3 regions of the Methylobacterium sp. M6A4_1b genome follow, and region 3 is predicted to be linked to each of the others. Evidence: predicted binding sites of a transcription regulator. Region 3 holds the regulator's gene; each other region holds the start of a gene.

Region 1 (5,899 bases), on a different contig from region 3:
GTCGAAAACCCCGCCGCGAACGCCGCCCCGCCGTGAACGCCGCCCGCGGTCTCAGGCCGCCCGCGCCAGCGGCAGGATCTCGCGGAAGGCGAGGAGGAGGACGCGCCGGCCCTGCGCGTCGTGGACGTCGACGATCCAGTCCGACCAGTCGAGCCCGGCCCCGACCCGCTCCATGGCGTGCAGGGCCACCTCCACGGCATGGAAGCGGATCTGGGTCGGGTCGGCGAGGGCGAGGCCGCTCGGGTCGATGATGGCCACGTGGCCGTCGGTGCAGTGGAACCGGTAACGGGGTCGGGGATCACGCGGGACGGTCATGGCCGGGCCTCCGATGCCCGGGATTTCCCTGTCGGGAGCGTCGCCGGGGCCTGTCGTCCGGACTTCGCGGCCGGATCGTGCAACGTCGTCGAGCCGATATAAGTTCTTCTTTTGTTCTCATCAAGATTCCAGCCCCGCGCGTTCTGACGCGGCCCCGCGGCAAAGCTTGCCGGCGGGCGTCCCGCGCTCGGGCGTCGCGGGGCCGATCCTGTCCCTAGCCGCGCTCGCGCAGCCACTGGCCGAGCTTGGTCCAGCGCCGGGCCTGGCGGCTTCCGGACACGGCCGTCCGGATCGCCCGGGGCTGGCCGACGAGCACCACCAGCTGCTTGCCCCGGGTCACCGCCGTGTAGAGCAGGTTGCGCGCCAGCATGGTGAAGTGCTGGTTCACGATCGGGATCACCACGGCCGGGTACTCGGAGCCCTGGCTCTTGTGGATGGTGGTGGCGAAGGCCGGCACGAGGGTGTCGAGCTCGCCGTACGGATAGGCGACCTCGCGCCCCTCGAAGGACACGATCACCGCCTGATCCGCGGCATCGAGGCGCACGACCCGCCCGAGATCGCCGTTGCAGACGTCGCGGTCGTAGTCGTTCTGCGTCTCCATCACCCGGTCGCCGGGTGAGAAGCGCCAGCCGAAGCGCTCCACCGCCGTCTCCGGGGGCGGGTTCAGCACGCGCTGGAGCTCGTGGTTCAGGTTGCGGCTGCCCAGCACCCCGCGCAGCATCGGCGTCAGCACCTGGACGTCGCGCAGGGGGTCGAGGCCGAAGCGGGCGGGGATGCGCCGGGTCACCACCTCGATCAGCCGGGCGAGGCCGATCTCGGGATCGTCCACCGCGATCCAGTAGAAATCCGCCGCCGCGTCCGCGGATGCGCCCTCCCGCAGCGCCTGCTGCACCGCCTCCTGCACCGGAGGCAGCGCCTCCGGCATCAGGCCCCGGTTGATGCGGTGGGCGTTGACGACGATCCGGCTCGCCGCGGCCTGCCGGAACACCTCGGTGAGGCGGGCGACCGGGATGCGCTCCGAGGCGATGAGGTCGGCCAGGACCTGGCCCGGCCCCACGGAGGGCAGCTGGTCGACGTCGCCCACGAGGAGCAGGGCCGCCCGCTCCGGCACCGCCTTCAGGAGCGCGTTCATCAGCGGCACGTCGATCATCGAGGCCTCGTCGACGACGAGGAGGTCGCAGTCGAGCGGGTTGCCGGCGTCGCGGGTGAAGCCGCCCCGGGCCGGGTCGACCTCCAGCAGCCGATGGAGGGTCCGGGCGGGCAGGCCGGTCTGCTCGGTCATGCGCTTGGCGGCCCGGCCGGTGGGGGCGGCCAGCAGCACGCGCACGCCCTTGGCGACGAGGATGCGCAGGAGGGAATCCAGCGTGCTGGTCTTGCCGACGCCGGGGCCGCCGGTGAGGACGCAGAGCCGGGCGGCGAGCAGGGTGCCGATGGCGGCGCCCTGCGAGGGCGACAGGGTCCGGCCCGTGCGGGCCTCGACCCAGGGGATCGCCCGGGCGGGGTCGATGGCGGGCCAGGGCGGAGCCCCGTCGCGGCGGTCGAGCAGGCGCTCGGCGATGGCGCGCTCGGCCCCGTGCAGGCCCTTCAGGAACAGGCAGGTCTCCCGTTCGATCGTGTCCGCCACCACGTCCGCGCCGCGCAGCTCCAGGGCGATGGCGAGGCGGATCAGGTCGGGCTCGACCTCCAGCAGGCGCCGGGCCAGGGCCACGAGGCGCTCGGTCGGCAGGGCGCAATGGCCCTCGTCCGTGGCGGTCTGGAGGGCGAAGGTGACCCCGGCGCGCAGGCGCTGGGGCGCCTCGCGGGCCATGCCGAGCCGCATCGCGATGGCGTCGGCGGTGCGAAAGCCGATGCCGCGGACGTCGCGGGCGAGCCGGTAGGGGTCTTGCCTCATGACCGCAATGGCGTCGCGCCCGTAGGTCCGGAAGATGCGCACGGCCCGGGCGGTGCCGACCCCGTGGGCGTGCAGGAAGACCATGATCTCCCGCACCAGCGTCTGCTCGGCCCAGCCGCGCAGGATGCGGGCGGCGCGCCTGGGGCCGATTCCCTCCACCTCGGTCAGGCGGCCGGGCTCGGCCTCGATGACCGAGAAGGTGTCCGCGCCGAACCGGGCCACGATGCGCTCCGCCATGGCCGGGCCGATGCCGCGCATCGGCCCGGAGGCGAGGTAGCGCGCGATGCCCTCGCGGCCCGTCGGCGGCGTCACCCGCAGGGTCTCGGCCCGGAACTGCAGCCCGTGCTGGCGGTCGCTGGTCCACCGGCCCGCGGCGGCGATCCACTCGCCGGCCGCGATCGCCGGGGCGTGCCCCACCACCGGCACGAGCTCGCGCCGGCCCACCGCCTGGACCTTGAGCACGCAGAAGCCGGTCTCGGCGTTGTGGAAGGTGACGCGCTCGATCGTGCCCGCGAGCGTGTCGCCGGGCTCCCGGCCGCGAGACGCCGCGCGGGCCTGCGGTTCGAGATCTCCCGGGCGGATCATCCTGTTCACGCCACCGGCCCCGCCTGACGATCAGGCCGCGCGGCGGCCCGGTTTCTTGGTTCAGGCCGCGCGGCGGCCGGGTTTTTTAGGAGGCCAGCCCAGGGCGACGAGGCGGGCGCGGGCATAGTCGCGGACCTCGTCGCGGGTGCCCGGCGGCATCCGGGCGAGAACCTGCTGGGTCTCGGCGTCGAGCATCAGGTCGGTGACGGCGTCGATGCTGTCCTGCGCGTCGATGCGGCGCTTCAGGTCGGCCTCGGCCTCGGTCACCTCGTCGAACGGGTCGGGATCCGCGAAGGCGTCGTCGACGGCCTGGATCGCGGCCGGGGATTCGGCCCGGAACGCGTCCGCCTCCTCCTCGGAATAGACGAGCCCGTGCAGTTCCAGGAGCTTGAGGATGACCCGGTCCTTGGCGCGCTTCTCGGCCATGGCGTAGACGTAGCCGGCCTGCTTGCCCGAGACCCGGTAGTTCACGTTCACCAGGGCCTCGCCGATCGACCACTCGACCCGCTCGGTCCCGGCCTTCGCCCCTGCCATCCGGCCGGTGACCAGGATCACGGCCTCGTCGCGCTCGGCCCGCACCAGGGTCGGCGGGTCGAAGGCGATGCCGGCCTGGGCGGCGATGCGCTCCAGGGTCCGGTGGTAGATCACCGCCGTGCCCTGCACCCGCCAGACATTGCCGCCGAAGGGTTCGCCGTAGCGGACCAGGATGTCCGCGATCTGCTTGTCCGCCGTTCTCATCGGGCCTTCCCGTCGAAGGCCGGCCGCCCGGGCCGGCCCCAGGCCGCGCCCCCAGGGCCGCGTTCCTGTTATGTTCCAGAAGACGTGATGTGGTCCCCGGGGCGGGGCATGACAAGTGGGTGTGTCGAGACCGAAGCCGTCGTAGAAGGGGCGCCGGACACCCGCTGTCCTGCGGAGCCGCAGCGCGAACAGGAGCGCCGATGACCTCGCTGATCTTCTCCGTGTCGAGCCCCGAGGGCGACGGCACCTACCGGATGGAAGCGACGAAGACCGCCCGTGGCGTGCGTTTCACGTGCACCTGCCCGGAGGGCGTCGCGCAGGAACAGTGCGAGCACCGCATCGCCCTGCTCCTCGGGGAGGTCGGCCACCTCGCGTCGGTCGATCCCGCTTCGGTCGCGGCGCTGGCCGCCCTGACCCGCGGCTCGCCCCTGATGCACGCCGTCCACCGGCTGGCGCAGGCGGAGGCCGCCGAGGCCGAGGCCCGCGCCGACCTGGCGCGCGCCCGGCAGGTCCTCGCCACCATGCTGGGCGGCTGAGCGGCGGAGATCTCGGGCGAAGAAAATCTCGGACAGCGGAGATCTCGGGCGGCTCAGCCCCGGTCGGGCCGCGCCTCCCAGATCGCCGCCTCGACGAAGGGGCGCTTCAGCTGCGGGCCGGCGGCGCTGCGCAGGACGAAGTCGTTGGCGCCGGGATGGCGGCGGATCGCCTTGCCGAGGTTGAGCCGGTAGCCCGCCCCGAACACGAAGGGCGGCGCCATCGGGTCGGCCATGTAGGCGTCGACGGCCGCCGCCACCTCGGTCGCGGGAATGAGGCCCAGGTCGCACAGGGCGCGAATCGTCAGCTTCTCGGTCATGCGCCCCTCCATAGGCCCGCGGAGGCCGCCGCCGCAACGCGGCCCGTCGCCCGGCGCGCGGACGCGGTCTTGAGCCGCGGGAGCGCAGGGGCTACCTCTTGGCGCGGGGCCAAGCTTGCCGGAACCCCGGCTCCGCGCCCCGCGCGGGGCAGGGGCGTTCAGACAAGGGGCGTTCCGAGACGCCGTCCCCCGGCCGAGAGTGCGATCCCGTGGCGCCCACCCTTCCCCCGACGCTTCCCCCACCCGAGCCCGAGGCCGGCGCCCGCCCCCGGGTGAGCGCGCGGGGCCGCCTGCGGACCTACTTCCTCACCGGCATCATCGTGTCGGGGCCGCTGGCCATCACGATCTACCTGACCTGGTGGTTCATCAGCCTCATCGACGGCTGGGTGAAGCCGCTGGTGCCGGCGAGCTACCTGCCCGACCATTACCTGCCCTTCTCGATTCCGGGCCTCGGGCTCCTCATCGCCTTCGTGGCGGTGACCCTGCTGGGCTTCCTCACCGCCAACCTCGTCGGGCGCAGCGTCGTCGAGTTCGGCGAGGTGCTGCTCGCCCGCACGCCGGTGATCTCGGGGCTCTACAAGGGCCTGCGCCAGATCTTCGAGACGCTGTTCTCCGCCAACGGCACCTCGTTCCGCACCGTCGGCCTCGTGGAATTCCCCGTGAAGGGCACCTGGTCGGTGGTGTTCCTGTCGGCGCCGGCCGCGCCCGACGTGCAGAACGCTCTGGCGCCGGGGGGCGACCATGTCGGCGTGTTCCTGCCCTGCGCGCCCAACCCGACCACCGGGTTCTTCTTCTACCTGCCCCGCGCCGACATCGTGGAGATCGCCATGAGCGTCGACGACGCGGCCAAGCTGGTGATGTCGGCCGGCGTGATCCAGCCCGACGATCCGGGGGCGAAGGTCCAGGCCATGGCGGCGAGCCTGCGGGCGGCCCACGGGGACGCGCCGAAGGTCGACGCCTGAGCCGAGCCCCCGGCCCGACGAGGCGGCCCTCCCACGAGCTTCGCGTCGAGGGCTCAGAGCGGCTTGAGGACCTTGCATTTTCCGCCCTGCGCCCAGGGGCCTCGCACCCGTTCCGAGGCGCAGAACGCGTCGACCGCGCGGGTCACGCCGGGGAAGCGGCCGCCCAGGCTATCGTAATCGTCGGCGATCAGGAGGCCGCCGGGACGCAGGACCGGCCACCATGCCCGGAGATCCGCCGCCACGGAGGCCTCCTCGTGACCGGCATCGAGATGGATGACGTCGGCGGTGAGGCCGCGCAGGCGCATCAGTTCGGCGGCATTCACCGAATCCAGCGGAAGGGGCACGACCCGGTCGGCGAGCCCTTCCCGCAGCACGTTGGCCAGGAAGGTGCGGTACAGGCTGGGATACCCGTTCTCCATGGCGAGTTCGCCGAACAGGTCCGCATCGGCCCAGTGGTCGACGGCCCCGAGCCAGGTGTCCACCGCGATGACGGTCCCGTCGACGCCGTGCGCCGCCAGGCTCCGGGCCAGGTGCAGGGTGCTGGCCCCCTTCCAG
Region 2 (5,899 bases), on a different contig from region 3:
TTTCCGCTGGCGAGCCGCTCGCGGGTGATCCGGATGTTGTCCTCGAGGCCGGTCCGGACCGCATCCGCGCCGCGGGCAAGGCCCCAATCCATCACCTCCGCCTGGTGTCGGCCGATTCCCGCGGCCGTCCAGGTCGCCTTCGGCAGGATGCGCCGCAGCTCGCCGAGCATGAGGTCGAGGAGGTGCGGGTCCGCCGGCATCGCGTTCCTGATCCCCAGCACGAACTGCACGTGCGGGCGCTCGTCGATCAGCCCGGCTTCGACGAGGCGCAGGGCGCCGTGAAGATGGGACAGGTCGAAGATCTCGATCTCGGGACGCACGCCGAAGCGCTTCATCCGGCCAGCCAGATCCGACACCAGCGTGGCGTGGTTCTTGTAGACGATGGTCGGGAAATTGACCGAACCGGTCGAGAGCGAGGCCATGTCGGGGCGGTGCTGCAGGGACAGGCCCCGGCTCGCCGGATCGCGTCCGCGCCCGCCCGTCGAGAACTGCACGATCAGGCCCGGGCAGTGCCGGCGCAGGCCCTCCTGCACGGCGGCGAAGCGGTCTGGGTCCGAGGACGGCGTCTCGTCGTCGTTGCGCACGTGGATATGGGCGAGGGTGGCGCCGGCGGCATAGGCCTCCCGGGTCGAGGCGATCTGCTCCGCCACGGTCACCGGCAGCGCGGGATTGTCGGACTTGCGCGGCACCGAGCCGGTGATCGCGACGGCGATGACGACGGGCGCGTTCATGGGGTCTCCTCCTATAGGGAGCGGTTCTCGGTGCCCCTCCCCGCCCGGCATGGCCGGCAATGGCGGCGACCGCAAGCGTGGGCGCCTCAGGCGCGACCGGACCCTTTCCGGACCCGCGCGCCGGGCTTATGACGGGACGCCATGAACGACACGATCCTGATCCTGAACGGCCCGAACCTGAACCTGCTCGGGCAGCGCGAGCCGCACATCTACGGGCATGAGACGCTCGCGGACGTGGAGGCCCGCTGCCGGACCCTGGCGGCGAGCGTCGGCCTCGCCCTCGCCTTCCACCAGAGCAACGCCGAGCACCAGCTCATCGACTGGATCCAGGCCTACCGGGTCGACTCGGCCGGCATCGTGATCAATGCCGGCGCCTACACCCACACCTCGGTCGCGATCCTCGACGCGCTGAACGCCTGCACGGTGCCGGTCATCGAGTGCCACATCTCGAACGTGCACCGGCGCGAGGCCTTCCGGCATCATTCCTACGTGTCACTCGCCGCCACGGCGGTGCTGGCGGGCTTCGGCACGCATGGCTACGAACTCGCCATCCGGCACCTCGCCCACCTGCGCGGCGCCGCGTAGGCTCAAGCGGTCTTCGTCCGCAGGCGGGCCACGCTGTTCCAGGCCGGTGCCAGGACGAAGCTCGTCACCGGGATCAGCGCCGCGCCGACCACCAGGCCGACGAGGCCGGAGCCGGCGGCGGTCACGAGCCACTCCACCGTTCCGGCGAGGGGGCCGGCCACGCTCGCCGCGCCGGCCGCCGCGGCGTGGATGGCGTGGCCGATCTGGGGCAGGCCGTAGGTCTCCAGGCCGTGCACCAGGATGCCGCCGCCGACCCAGATCATCGCGGCGGTGCCGACGACGGCCAGGATCTTGAGGAAGCCCGGCATGCCCTTGACCAGCGCGCGGCCGATGCCGCGCACGAGGCTGCCGAAGGCCGAGCGCGACCCGTTGGCCGCCATGGCGACGCCGGCATCGTCCGCCTTCACGATCAGGGCCACGCCGCCATACACCGCCACCGTGATCCCCACCGCCACGACGGCGAGGACGGCGGTCTTCATCCAGATCGAGCCCTCGGGCAGGGCCGCGAGGGTGATCGCCATGATCTCGGCGGACAGGATGAAGTCGGTCTTGATCGCGCTGGAGACCTTTTGGTCCTCCAGGGCCTGGGCGCTGCCGGCCGCCCCGTCGCGCTCGGCCTCGTAGGCATGGGCCCCGTGCGGGAACAGCGCCTCGTAGACCTTCTCGCTGCCCTCGTAGCTGAGATACGCGCCGCCGAGCATTAGCAGGGGCGTGATCGCCCAGGGCGCGAAGGCGCCGAGCGCCAGGGCGGCGGGCAGCAGGAACAGCAGCTTGTTGCGCAGGGATCCCATGGCGATGCGGCCGACGATGGGAAGCTCGCGCTCGGCGGCGAAGCCCACGACGTAGCGTGGCGTCACGGCGGCATCGTCGATGACGACGCCGGCCGCCTTCACCCCGGCGCGGCCCGCCTGGGCCGCGACGTCGTCGAGGGAAGCCGCCGCCACTTTGGCGAGAGCCGCGATGTCATCGAGAAGCGCGATCAGTCCGATGCTCACGGGACACCCCTGCCTGCCGGGTCACAGCCCCCGCGCGGAATGGCGCGGCGAGCTTGGCCTTTACAGGAGACGAACGAGCGGGGGATTTGATCCCTTGCCGGCGTCGATGCCCCGGGCGAAGGCGCCTTTCGCAGGGGCGTCGGCGATCGTGTCGATTCTGGACGCTGTAAGCCCGGGCGGAGCGTCCTTGCCATCCGGCCCTGCGGATCGGGCGGGTCCGCATCGCGTAAGGGTCTATCGGCCGAAACCGGGGTCGTGGAAACCGGGGTCGTGGAAACCGGGTTCGAAGACCTGTCCGTCGCGCGGTAATGCCATCGTCGAACGCGCATCGGGTCCGCAGACTGTCCCAAATCATCTATCGACGGACAGGCCGCGTCCCTGATCCCGCGTCACGGCCCCGGGGTGGAGACTTCCGCGGGGTCGGTCTCGGACCACGGGCCAGGACCCACGAAAAAAGGTCAGGGCGACGACCCTGACCTCGATGGGTATTTCGATCCGTGTGCCCGCTGGGATCCGGCCCGGCCCTAGAACGGGATGTCGTCGTCGAGGTCGAAGTTCGGCTTGGAGCCGCCACCGCCACCGCCACCGCCACCGCCGCCCGAGGCCGGCCGGCGCTCGCCGCCACCACCGGAGGAGGAGCGGCCACCGCCGTAATCCCCGCCGCGGTCGCCGCCGCGTCCGCCGCCACCACCACTACCGCCGCCGAAATCACCGCCCCGGCTGATCTGGCCGCCGCCCTCCTCGTCCGTGCCCATCTCACCGCCGCCACTGCGGCCGTCGAGCAGGGTCAGCTCGCCGCGGAAGCGCTGGAGCACCACCTCGGTGGTGTACTTCTCGACGCCGGACTGGTCCGCCCATTTGCGGGTCTGGAGCTGGCCCTCGATGTAGACCTTCGAGCCCTTGCGCAGGTACTGCTCCGCCACGCGGGCGAGGTTCTCGTTGTAGATCACCACCGAGTGCCACTCGGTCTTCTCCTTGCGCTCGCCCGACATCTTGTCCTTCCAGGACTCCGATGTGGCGATGCGCAGGTTGACCACGGGATCACCGGAGGCGAGGCGTCGTGTCTCTGGGTCGCGCCCGAGATTGCCCACCAGGATCACCTTGTTCACGCTGCCGGCCATGCCGCTCTCTCCTACCGATCGATCTCACTGCGCGCTGCGGCCCCGAACGCCCGGGACGCCGCCCTGTCATGGGCCTCTCGGGCCCCGGCGGCAATCGCGGTCGGCGGGCTGTCCCCGTGACTCCCAGGGAATCGCAGGACCTGCACGTTCTACCTTTGTTCCGACCTGGGAGCAAGGCGCCCCGGGAGGGGCGCCCTGCCCTTCGCTCAGCGGATGCGAACGATGAGCTTGCCGAAATTGCGGCCCTGCAGCAGGCCCGCGAAGGCCTCCGGCGCGTTCTCCAGCCCGTCGACGATGTCCTCGCGATGGACCACGAGGCCGTCGCGCAGCCACGCCCCGACCTCGCGCAGGAACTCGGCCTCCTGGGGGGCGAAGTCCCAGACGATGAAGCCCTGGAGATGGAGGCGCTTCGACAGGACCGCGCGCATCAGCACCGGCACCCGGTCGGGTCCGGGCGGCAGCTCGGTGGCGTTGTAGCCCGAGACGAGGCCGCAGACCGGCACCCGCGCGAAGTTGTTGAGCAGCGGCAGGACCGCGTCGAAGACGGCGCCGCCGACATTCTCGAAATAGACGTCGATCCCGTCCGGGCAGGCGGCGGCCAGCGCGTCGGGGAAATCCTCGGCGCGGTGGTCGAGGGCCGCGTCGAAGGCGAGCGTGTCGCGCAGGAAGGCGCATTTCTCCGGGCCGCCCGCGATGCCCACCGCCCTCGCCCCCTTGCGCCTGGCGATCTGACCGACGAGGGAGCCCACCGGGCCGGTGGCCGCGGCCACCACCACGGTCTCGCCGGGTTTCGGCTGGCCGATGTTGAGGAGACCCGTATAGGCCGTCATGCCGGGCATGCCGAGGATGCCGAGGGCGGTGGTGACGGGGGCCGCTTCCGGATCGAGGCGGCGCAGGCCGCGTCCGTCCGAGACGGCGAAGTCCTGCCAGCCGCCGAAGCCCACCACGGTCTCGCCGGCCTGAAAGTCGGGATGGTGGGACTCGATCACCTCCGCCACGGTGGCGCCCACCATGGTGTCGCCGATCGCCACCGGCTCGGCATAGGATTTCGCCGCGCTCATGCGCCCGCGCATGTAGGGGTCGAGGGAGAGGTAGCGGTTGGCCAGCAGCACCTCGCCCGCCTTCGCCACCGGCAGCCGCCCCTCCTCCAGCCAGAAATGCGAGGCGTTCGGCTCGCCGTGCGGACGGGCGGCGAGGACGATGCGGCGGTTCACGTGGGTCATGGCGGATTCCGGGGATTTCGCGAGGTGCGAGGGGCGCGCTGCGGGCAGGCGCATGGTCGGGAGGTCCCCCGACAGATGGGACGGCCGCGGCCGATGACAATTCTGCTCTGCGCGGGTCCGGGTTTTGCGCGGGGACAAGTGGCGCTCCGGCGCGTTGCCCCGGAACGGTGAACCACACGGGAGTTTCGGCGATGGCGTGCGGATGGCGGATGCTCGGGGCGATGCTCGTGGCGATGCTCGTGGGCGTCACGGCGGCTCAGGCGGCGGAGAACCCGCTCGCACGCGACCGCTGGACCTCGCGCGTGTTGGTGATTTCCGCCCCCGAGCCCGGCGATCCGCGGGTGGCGGCCCAGCGCGCCGAACTCGACAACGCCCGTGCCGGGGTCACCGAGCGCGATCTCGTCGTCCGCGAGGCCTTCGGCGACAGCGTGGAAGCGCGCCGCCTGCGCACCGCCCTCGGCCTTCCGGCGGACGGCTTTCGCGTGGTGCTCGTCGGCAAGGACGGTGAGCCCAAGCGGACCGAGACCGCGCCGATCCCGGCCGATGCGCTGTTCGAGACCATCGACGCGATGCCGATGCGCCGGGACGAGCGACGGCGCTGAGCACCGCGCGAGTCCGGCCACGAGGCGTGGAAATTCGACCGGCATGAAACGTATGGCCCGCCCCGTCCGCAAGTGGCTTATGATCCGCTGGTCTGAGCAGTCTGCATAAACGTATCCGGCCTTCCGGCAGCGCCATTGGCCAAGATGGAGATCCGCGCGTTCTGGTCCTCATAAAAGGGTCGGCGTCGAGCGCCATTTTACGCCAGAGGCTTCCAGAACACCGATCGACTGTCAGGCCATCTTTCTCTCGCCGCTCGCAGACAACGTAAGGCCGACGAAGGCTTCGCCGACCAAGCTCGGTTCAGGCAGCCAACGCTGCCGGCTCATAGACGCGTTCGTGGCGCAGAAGTGCCCACACGGTCCGAGCCATCTTGGCTGCCAGCGCGACGACGGCGGTATTAGCATGTGCCCGCGCCAGCAGGCCCCGTAGCCACTGGCCGATCAGCGTATCGCTCTTGCGCAAAGTCGGCATCGCGGCCCGAGCGCCCTGGATCAGCATCTTGCGCAGGTACTTGCTGCCACGTTTGGTGATCCCGAGGAGACGTGGTCGTCCGCCCGTTGTGACCTGACGCGGCACGAGGCCGAGCCAGGCCGCCAGATCACGTCCGCGGGCGAAGGTCGCCACATCACCGATCGCCGCGA
Region 3 (5,899 bases):
GAGGATCGCGTCGATGGCCCCTTGCGTCGAACGTTCCCGGTCGGTGTCTTCGATGCGCAGCAGCATGCGGCCGCCGAAGCGGCGGGCATAGAGCCAGTTGAACAGGGCCGTGCGAGCACCGCCGATATGGAGGTAGCCCGTAGGCGAGGGCGCGAAACGCGTGACGACGGCTGACGACATCAATCTGGACTTGAATGGCTCGTGAAACGGGCGGGAAGCGGATCGACCGGCCCGGAAACGCGCGTGTAGCATGCGCGAGGGCAAGCGTTAAGAAATCGTCCAGTTCCTCGGGTCGTGTGGTTCCGAGGACCGCCGAGTTCATCGCTGCCTCCTGAACGGGGACACGAGCCAGAGGTTCACGCGATGGCGGAGGCACGTGCGACGGCTGCGATGGGGAGCATCACGCGCTACCTCGCCGCGCGTCGCCCCGGTGCCGGCCTCATCGTTGCCTGGCTTCGCGCAGGGTGGAACCGCGAGATCGAGCAGCGCCGCCTCTTTGCGTGGATCGCCGTCGCGTTCGGCTGCGGCATACTGGCGTTCTTCCTCGGTACGCAAGGGACACCATCGCTCCTGGCGCCGCTCGCGGCCGCGGGCCTGTTGGCCGGTACGACGCCGTTCCTCGCGAGCCGTCCTATCGGGCTCGCCCTTGTCATCGCGGCCATCGCGGCGTTCCTCGGCTTCGCGGCGGCAACAGCGCGGGTGCAGCGCGTCAGCGGTCCGATCCTGGCCCGCACCACGATCGCACCCCTGCTCGGAACCATCGAGGGGTTGGACGAGCGGGAGGAGGGCGCACGCCTGATCATCCGCGTCGAACGCTTGGGCACCCTCGACCCCGAGGTCCGGCCAGCCCGGGTACGCGTCTCCTACCGCAAGGCGAACACCTTGAAACCGGGCGACCGCATCGCCGCGACCGCGCGCCTGCTCCCGCCCCCGGAAGCCGCTCGGCCCGGTGGCTACGACTTCGCCCGGGATGCCTTCTTCCGCGAAATCGGTGCGGTCGGCTCCCTCGTCGGCAAGGTCGAGGTACGGCCCGGACCCAAGACCGCGGACTGGCAGTTCCGTCTTGCCGCCGCCGTCGACGCGGCGCGGAACGCCCTGACGCGCCGGATCACGGACGCCAATGGCGGCCAGGCCGGAGCCGTGGCAGCCGCTCTCGTCACGGGTAAGCGCGGGCTGATCAGCGCCGAGACCAACGACATTCTGCGCGCCGCCGGCATCTACCACGTCGTCTCGATCTCGGGACTGCACATGGTCCTGGCGGCCGGCGTGGTGTTCTGGCTCGTACGCGCGCTGCTGGCCATGCTGCCGTTCGCAGCGCTGCATTGGCCGATCAAGAAGCTCGCGGCGATCGTCGCCATGGTGGGTGTGACGGCCTACTGCGTCTTCTCCGGCTGGGACATCGCGGCCGAGAGGTCGCTGATCATGACCCTGGTGATGCTCGGTGCGATCCTGGTCGACCGGCCGGCCCTCAGCATGCGGAACCTGGCGATCGCCGCCCTGATCGCCCTGGCGCGCGAGCCGGACGGGCTCCTCGGGCCGAGCTTCCAGATGTCGTTCGGTGCGGTCGCCGGCCTGATCGCCTGCGCACCGCTGATCGGCGGCCGCGCGCTGCGACGCGAAGGTATCGGCCTGCTGCCCCGAACCTTCGCCCTGGTGACCACGGCGATTGTCGGCACCTTGGCAACGACTCTCGTCGCCCAGATCGCCACCGCGCCCTTCGCGACGTATCATTTCCAGACGATCCAACCCTTCGGGCTCGTGGGTAACGCGCTCACGCTGCCGCTGGTCTCGCTGGCCGTGATGCCGTCGGCCGTCCTCGGCATCCTCGCCTATCCCTTTGCCCTGGATCAGCCGGTCTGGTGGGCGATGGGCCTCGCCGTGCGAGGAATGCTGACGATCTCCACTTGGATCGCAGCCTTCGGGAACGCGGTCGTGGTGATCCCGGCATTCGGCGCGGGCGCTCTCTGTCTCATGGCATCCGCGTTGATCTTATTGACCCTCCCGGCCTCGTCGTTGCGCTGGCTCGGCCTGCTTCCGGCGGCAATCGGCATTGCCTGTGCGGCCACCCCGGAACGCTCCGACATCTACATCGATCGCGAGGGGGCGGGTGCGGCGATCCGGGACCTCAGCGGGCGGCTCGCCACCTTGGGTAGGCCCCCGTCTTTCGTCCTCGGACAGTGGCTGAAGGCCGATGGCGACGGCCGCAGGGTGGAGGACGTCCCGGCTTTTCAAGGCGCGCGCTGCGACCGCCTCGGCTGCACCCTGATCACGCCCGATGGTCGTGCGCTTGCGCTGACCACCGACAAGCGCGCAATCGGGGAGGATTGCGCCAGGGCAGAGATCCTGATTTCTCGGCAATCCGCCCCGACGGGCTGCGCCGCGTCGATCATCGTCGACCGGAATTTCCTACAGTCGCACGGCGCGACGTCGGTTCGCCTCGCCCGCGATGGCCCGGCACTCGCGACGGCCAAGCGTCCCGGCGACCTCGTCCCCTGGCGCGCGAATTCGTCGAGAAAGCCGACGGAAGCGCTGCCGACGAAAGCGGGCCCGCCGATCCTTCCGACGCCGCGAGCGGCGCCGGACCCCACTGCCGATCCATCGGATCCGCCCGGTGACGAACCGGGCGGCGACAGCCTTCAGTAGCGACGCACCAGGCTGACGAGGCGTCCCTGGATCTGCACCCGGTCCGGGCCGAGCACACGCGTTTCGTAGGCTGGGTTCGCGGCTTCAAGAGCGATGGACGAGCCACGCCGACGCAGGCGCTTCAGGGTCGCCTCCTCATCGTCGATGAGCGCGACGATAATGTCTCCGGTATTGGCGGTGTCCTGCTTGCGGATGACCACGAGGTCACCGTCGAGAATCCCTGCCTCGATCATCGAATCACCCCGCACTTCCAGGGCGTAATGTTCGCCGCCGGCCAGGAAATCCGGCGACATCGTCACCGAGTGACTCTGCTCCTGGATGGCCGAGATCGGCGTGCCGGCCGCGATCCGGCCCATCACCGGGATGGTCACCGCCCGACCGCTTTCGTCGGTGGCCTGCGTTGTCGGCAGGCGGGACACCGAAGCACCCGCCGGCAAGCCCTTGCCCTTGCCGCCTTCGACCACGCTCGGCGTGAAGCGGCGCACCTCGGGAGCGGGACCGGCGCGCGACGCGCCCGCGTTGCCATTCAGGCTCTCCGGCATGCGGATCACCTCGATGGCGCGCGCCCGGTTCGGCAACCGGCGCAGGAAGCCACGCTCCTCGAGAGCTGTGATCAGGCGATGGATGCCCGATTTCGACTTTAAGTCGAGAGCGTCCTTCATCTCGTCGAACGACGGAGGAACGCCGCTCTCGCGCATCCGAAGCTGGATGAACTGGAGCAGGTCCAGCTGCTTACGCGTCAACATGCGGGACACTCTTCGTTAACGCCACGGAACGCGGCGGGTGGCACCAGAAACAAACCACGAACACATTAAACGTTCCGTAAGTGTTCTGCAAGGGTTCCTGTCGAGAGCCGCCGGGATGTTGGGAAGGGCCGACAGTGTGCTCCGGGCAGCACGCAGCCCGGACGATACCTGCCCCGCATGCGGCCAGGACCGGGCCAGATCGGAAGCGGCCGGTCTGGGATGACGGTGCGCTGGGCGCTACGACGTCCGGGTCCGGCCGCCCCTGGGCTTCGCTCCGGAGGCTTCGCCACCCCCAGCGTTCGAAGCGCGGGGATCCCGCCAGAAAGTGTCGAACAGCCGTTGCATGGCGCGCGCGTTCTCCTGCTGTACTTCCAGGCCCGTCTGGAACATCTGCTGCATCACGTCGAAGGGGGCGTCCGCAGCGGCCTTGTCCGGCACATCGGCCCCTGTTCGCGACGGAGCGGTGAGCCGGGGTGGTGCCGGACGGGCTCGCACCTGGGGCGGCGAGGGCGCAGGACTCGCCGCGGTGGCGCCCGACTTCAGAAACGCCTCCATCATCTCCGACCAGGCGTTGGGTGGAAAGCCGAAGGGGTTCGTCTCGGCGCGCGGGGGTGGCGCGGGCGGAGGTGCCTGATTCATCATGACGTGGACGATCCCCGCCACCACCATACCGGCCATGACCGGCAGCATCTGCTTCAGGGCCGGCATCGCGACGCCGCTCACGGTCGCCGCCTGCTGCAGCACGGCCTGGCTGAGATGCGGCGAGCCGAAGAGCTGCTTGACCAGCATGTCCATCTGCGGCGTCGCGCTCGGTACCGTGGGCGGAGTCGGCCCCACGAGATTGAAAAGCTGGGCGAAGCCGGTGGGATCGTACGCGACGTTGCGCTGCAGGCCCATTGTCAGGGCCGGCATCAGAGCCTCCATCGCACGCAGGCTCTGGTCCGGCGACAGGCCGAACTGCCGTCCGAGTCCCTGCGCATTGGCGCCCGCCTGCGCCTGGAGAATGTCGAAAAGATTGAACATGGCGGCCTCGCGGACGAACAGCGGCTTTCCCGGCTATCGACCCGGGGCGCGCCCCGCGAATTCTGTCGCATCCGGGTAGCACTGACCAGCCCAGGCGCCTCATGACTGCCCGATTCCGCGCCGACGGGAGCCCGCATCAACCTGTTTCTTGACCCGGATCCGCCGATGCGCTTCTCCGCGCCCCTGCTCGAGGCGCGCCTTGTGCGCCGCTACAAGCGCTTCCTGGCCGACATGGAGCTGTCGGATGGTTCCCTGGTCACCGCCCATTGCCCCAATCCCGGAGCGATGCTGGGCCTTGCTGTTCCGGGTACGCGCGCCCTCCTGTCGGAGACACGCAGCCCGACGCGCAAACTCGCTTTCTCCTGGGAATTGGTGGAAGCGGACCTACCCGGCGGGAGGCAATGGGTGGGCATCAACACGATGCGGCCGAACGCCCTGGTGGCGGAGGCCTTCGCCGACGGCAGCCTGCCGGCGCTCGGCGGCTACGCCGTCCTGCGCCCGGAGGTCCGCTACGCGCAAGCCAGCCGGGTCGACTTCCTCGCCACGGGTGAGGGACTGCCGCCATACCACGTCGAGGTGAAGAACTGCCACCTGATGCGCAGGGCCGGCCTCGCGGAGTTCCCGGATTGTGTCGCCGCTCGCAGCGCCCGGCACATGGCGGACCTGGCTGCGGTCGTGGAGGCGGGGGGCCGCGCGATGGTCGTCATCGTGGTGCAGATGTGGGCCGACCGCTTCGACGTGGCCCGGGATCTCGACCCAGCCTTCGACCGGGCGTTCCAGGCCGCACGGTCCGCTGGCGTCGCCGTACACGCCCATCGCTGCCGCGTCGGCCCCGGCGGGATCACCATCGCCGCTGCGATCCCGGTTCTGTAGGACGCTGGTCTCGGCGGAAGCCGGTTTGGGCGGTGGGGGAACGGCGCGCCGTCAGGCCGCCCGTTCGAAGATCAGGTTGAGGCGCGTACGGGCGATCCGGCGATAGCCGTGCTGTTCCAGCAAGGCCGGCAGATCGATCTGCCACTGATCGGTGCCGTTCTCGACGATGAGCAGGCGTGGCCTCAGTGCGACCGGGGCCGCCCGCAGGAATGGCTCCAGGATCAGGTCCTCGGCCCCTTCGACGTCGAGCTTCATGGCGTCGATGCACTCGATCCCCTCGCCGCGGGCGAGTTCGAGCAGCGGCACGGCCGGCACCCGGATCTGTGCACCTTCGTTCGTCCCGACGATCTTCAAGCTTGATTCGCCGCGGTTGCGCGGATCGACGAACAGAGTGAGTTCGCCGGCCTTGTCGGCGACGGCACACGCCACCGCCTTCACGGTTCCGAACGGGTTTTGAGCGATGTTGTAGGTCAGCCGGTCGAACACGTCCGGCTGCGGCTCCACCGCGAGGATGCGTGCGCGCGGCCCCGCGAAGGCCGCCACGAACAGCGCATAGGCACCGATGTTCGCGCCGATATCGAGGAAGGTGCAGCCCGGCTGAAGCTTCGCGCGCA

Evidence for each region. The regulator LexA, encoded in region 3, represses DNA repair genes until DNA is damaged. The targets are predictions, from matches to a motif close to TGTTCNNNNTGTGTTCNG.
Region 1: the regulator LexA is predicted to act here: its motif matches at 3,590-3,607, upstream of ACLBWX_RS18700 (trna delta -isopentenylpyrophosphate transferase).
Region 2: the regulator LexA is predicted to act here: its motif matches at 3,578-3,595, upstream of ssb (single-stranded DNA-binding protein).

The regions. Positions count from the first base shown of each region.
Region 1 is NZ_JBKEZQ010000024.1:27,806-33,704, forward strand. Features, by position in the region: gene ACLBWX_RS18690 (DUF6894 family protein) at 52-315, opposite strand; gene recD2 (SF1B family DNA helicase RecD2) at 530-2,791, opposite strand; gene ACLBWX_RS18700 (trna delta -isopentenylpyrophosphate transferase) at 2,852-3,529, opposite strand; gene ACLBWX_RS18705 (hypothetical protein) at 3,730-4,065, shown strand; gene ACLBWX_RS18710 (hypothetical protein) at 4,119-4,382, opposite strand; gene ACLBWX_RS18715 (DUF502 domain-containing protein) at 4,592-5,344, shown strand; gene ACLBWX_RS18720 (class I SAM-dependent methyltransferase) at 5,398-5,899, opposite strand, start outside.
Region 2 is NZ_JBKEZQ010000060.1:772-6,670, reverse strand. Features, by position in the region: gene ACLBWX_RS22805 (3-keto-5-aminohexanoate cleavage protein) at 1-731, opposite strand, end outside; gene aroQ (type II 3-dehydroquinate dehydratase) at 873-1,316, shown strand; gene ACLBWX_RS22795 (DUF808 domain-containing protein) at 1,319-2,311, opposite strand; gene ssb (single-stranded DNA-binding protein) at 2,836-3,432, opposite strand; gene ACLBWX_RS22785 (NADP-dependent oxidoreductase) at 3,639-4,655, opposite strand; gene ACLBWX_RS22780 (DUF4174 domain-containing protein) at 4,847-5,257, shown strand; gene ACLBWX_RS22775 (IS110 family transposase) at 5,559-5,899, opposite strand, start outside.
Region 3 is NZ_JBKEZQ010000017.1:23,388-29,286, reverse strand. Features, by position in the region: gene gltX (glutamate--tRNA ligase) at 1-180, opposite strand, end outside; gene ACLBWX_RS16275 (ComEC/Rec2 family competence protein) at 364-2,643, shown strand; gene lexA (transcriptional repressor LexA) at 2,637-3,389, opposite strand; gene ACLBWX_RS16265 (DUF937 domain-containing protein) at 3,627-4,412, opposite strand; gene sfsA (DNA/RNA nuclease SfsA) at 4,578-5,285, shown strand; gene ACLBWX_RS16255 (FkbM family methyltransferase) at 5,337-5,899, opposite strand, start outside.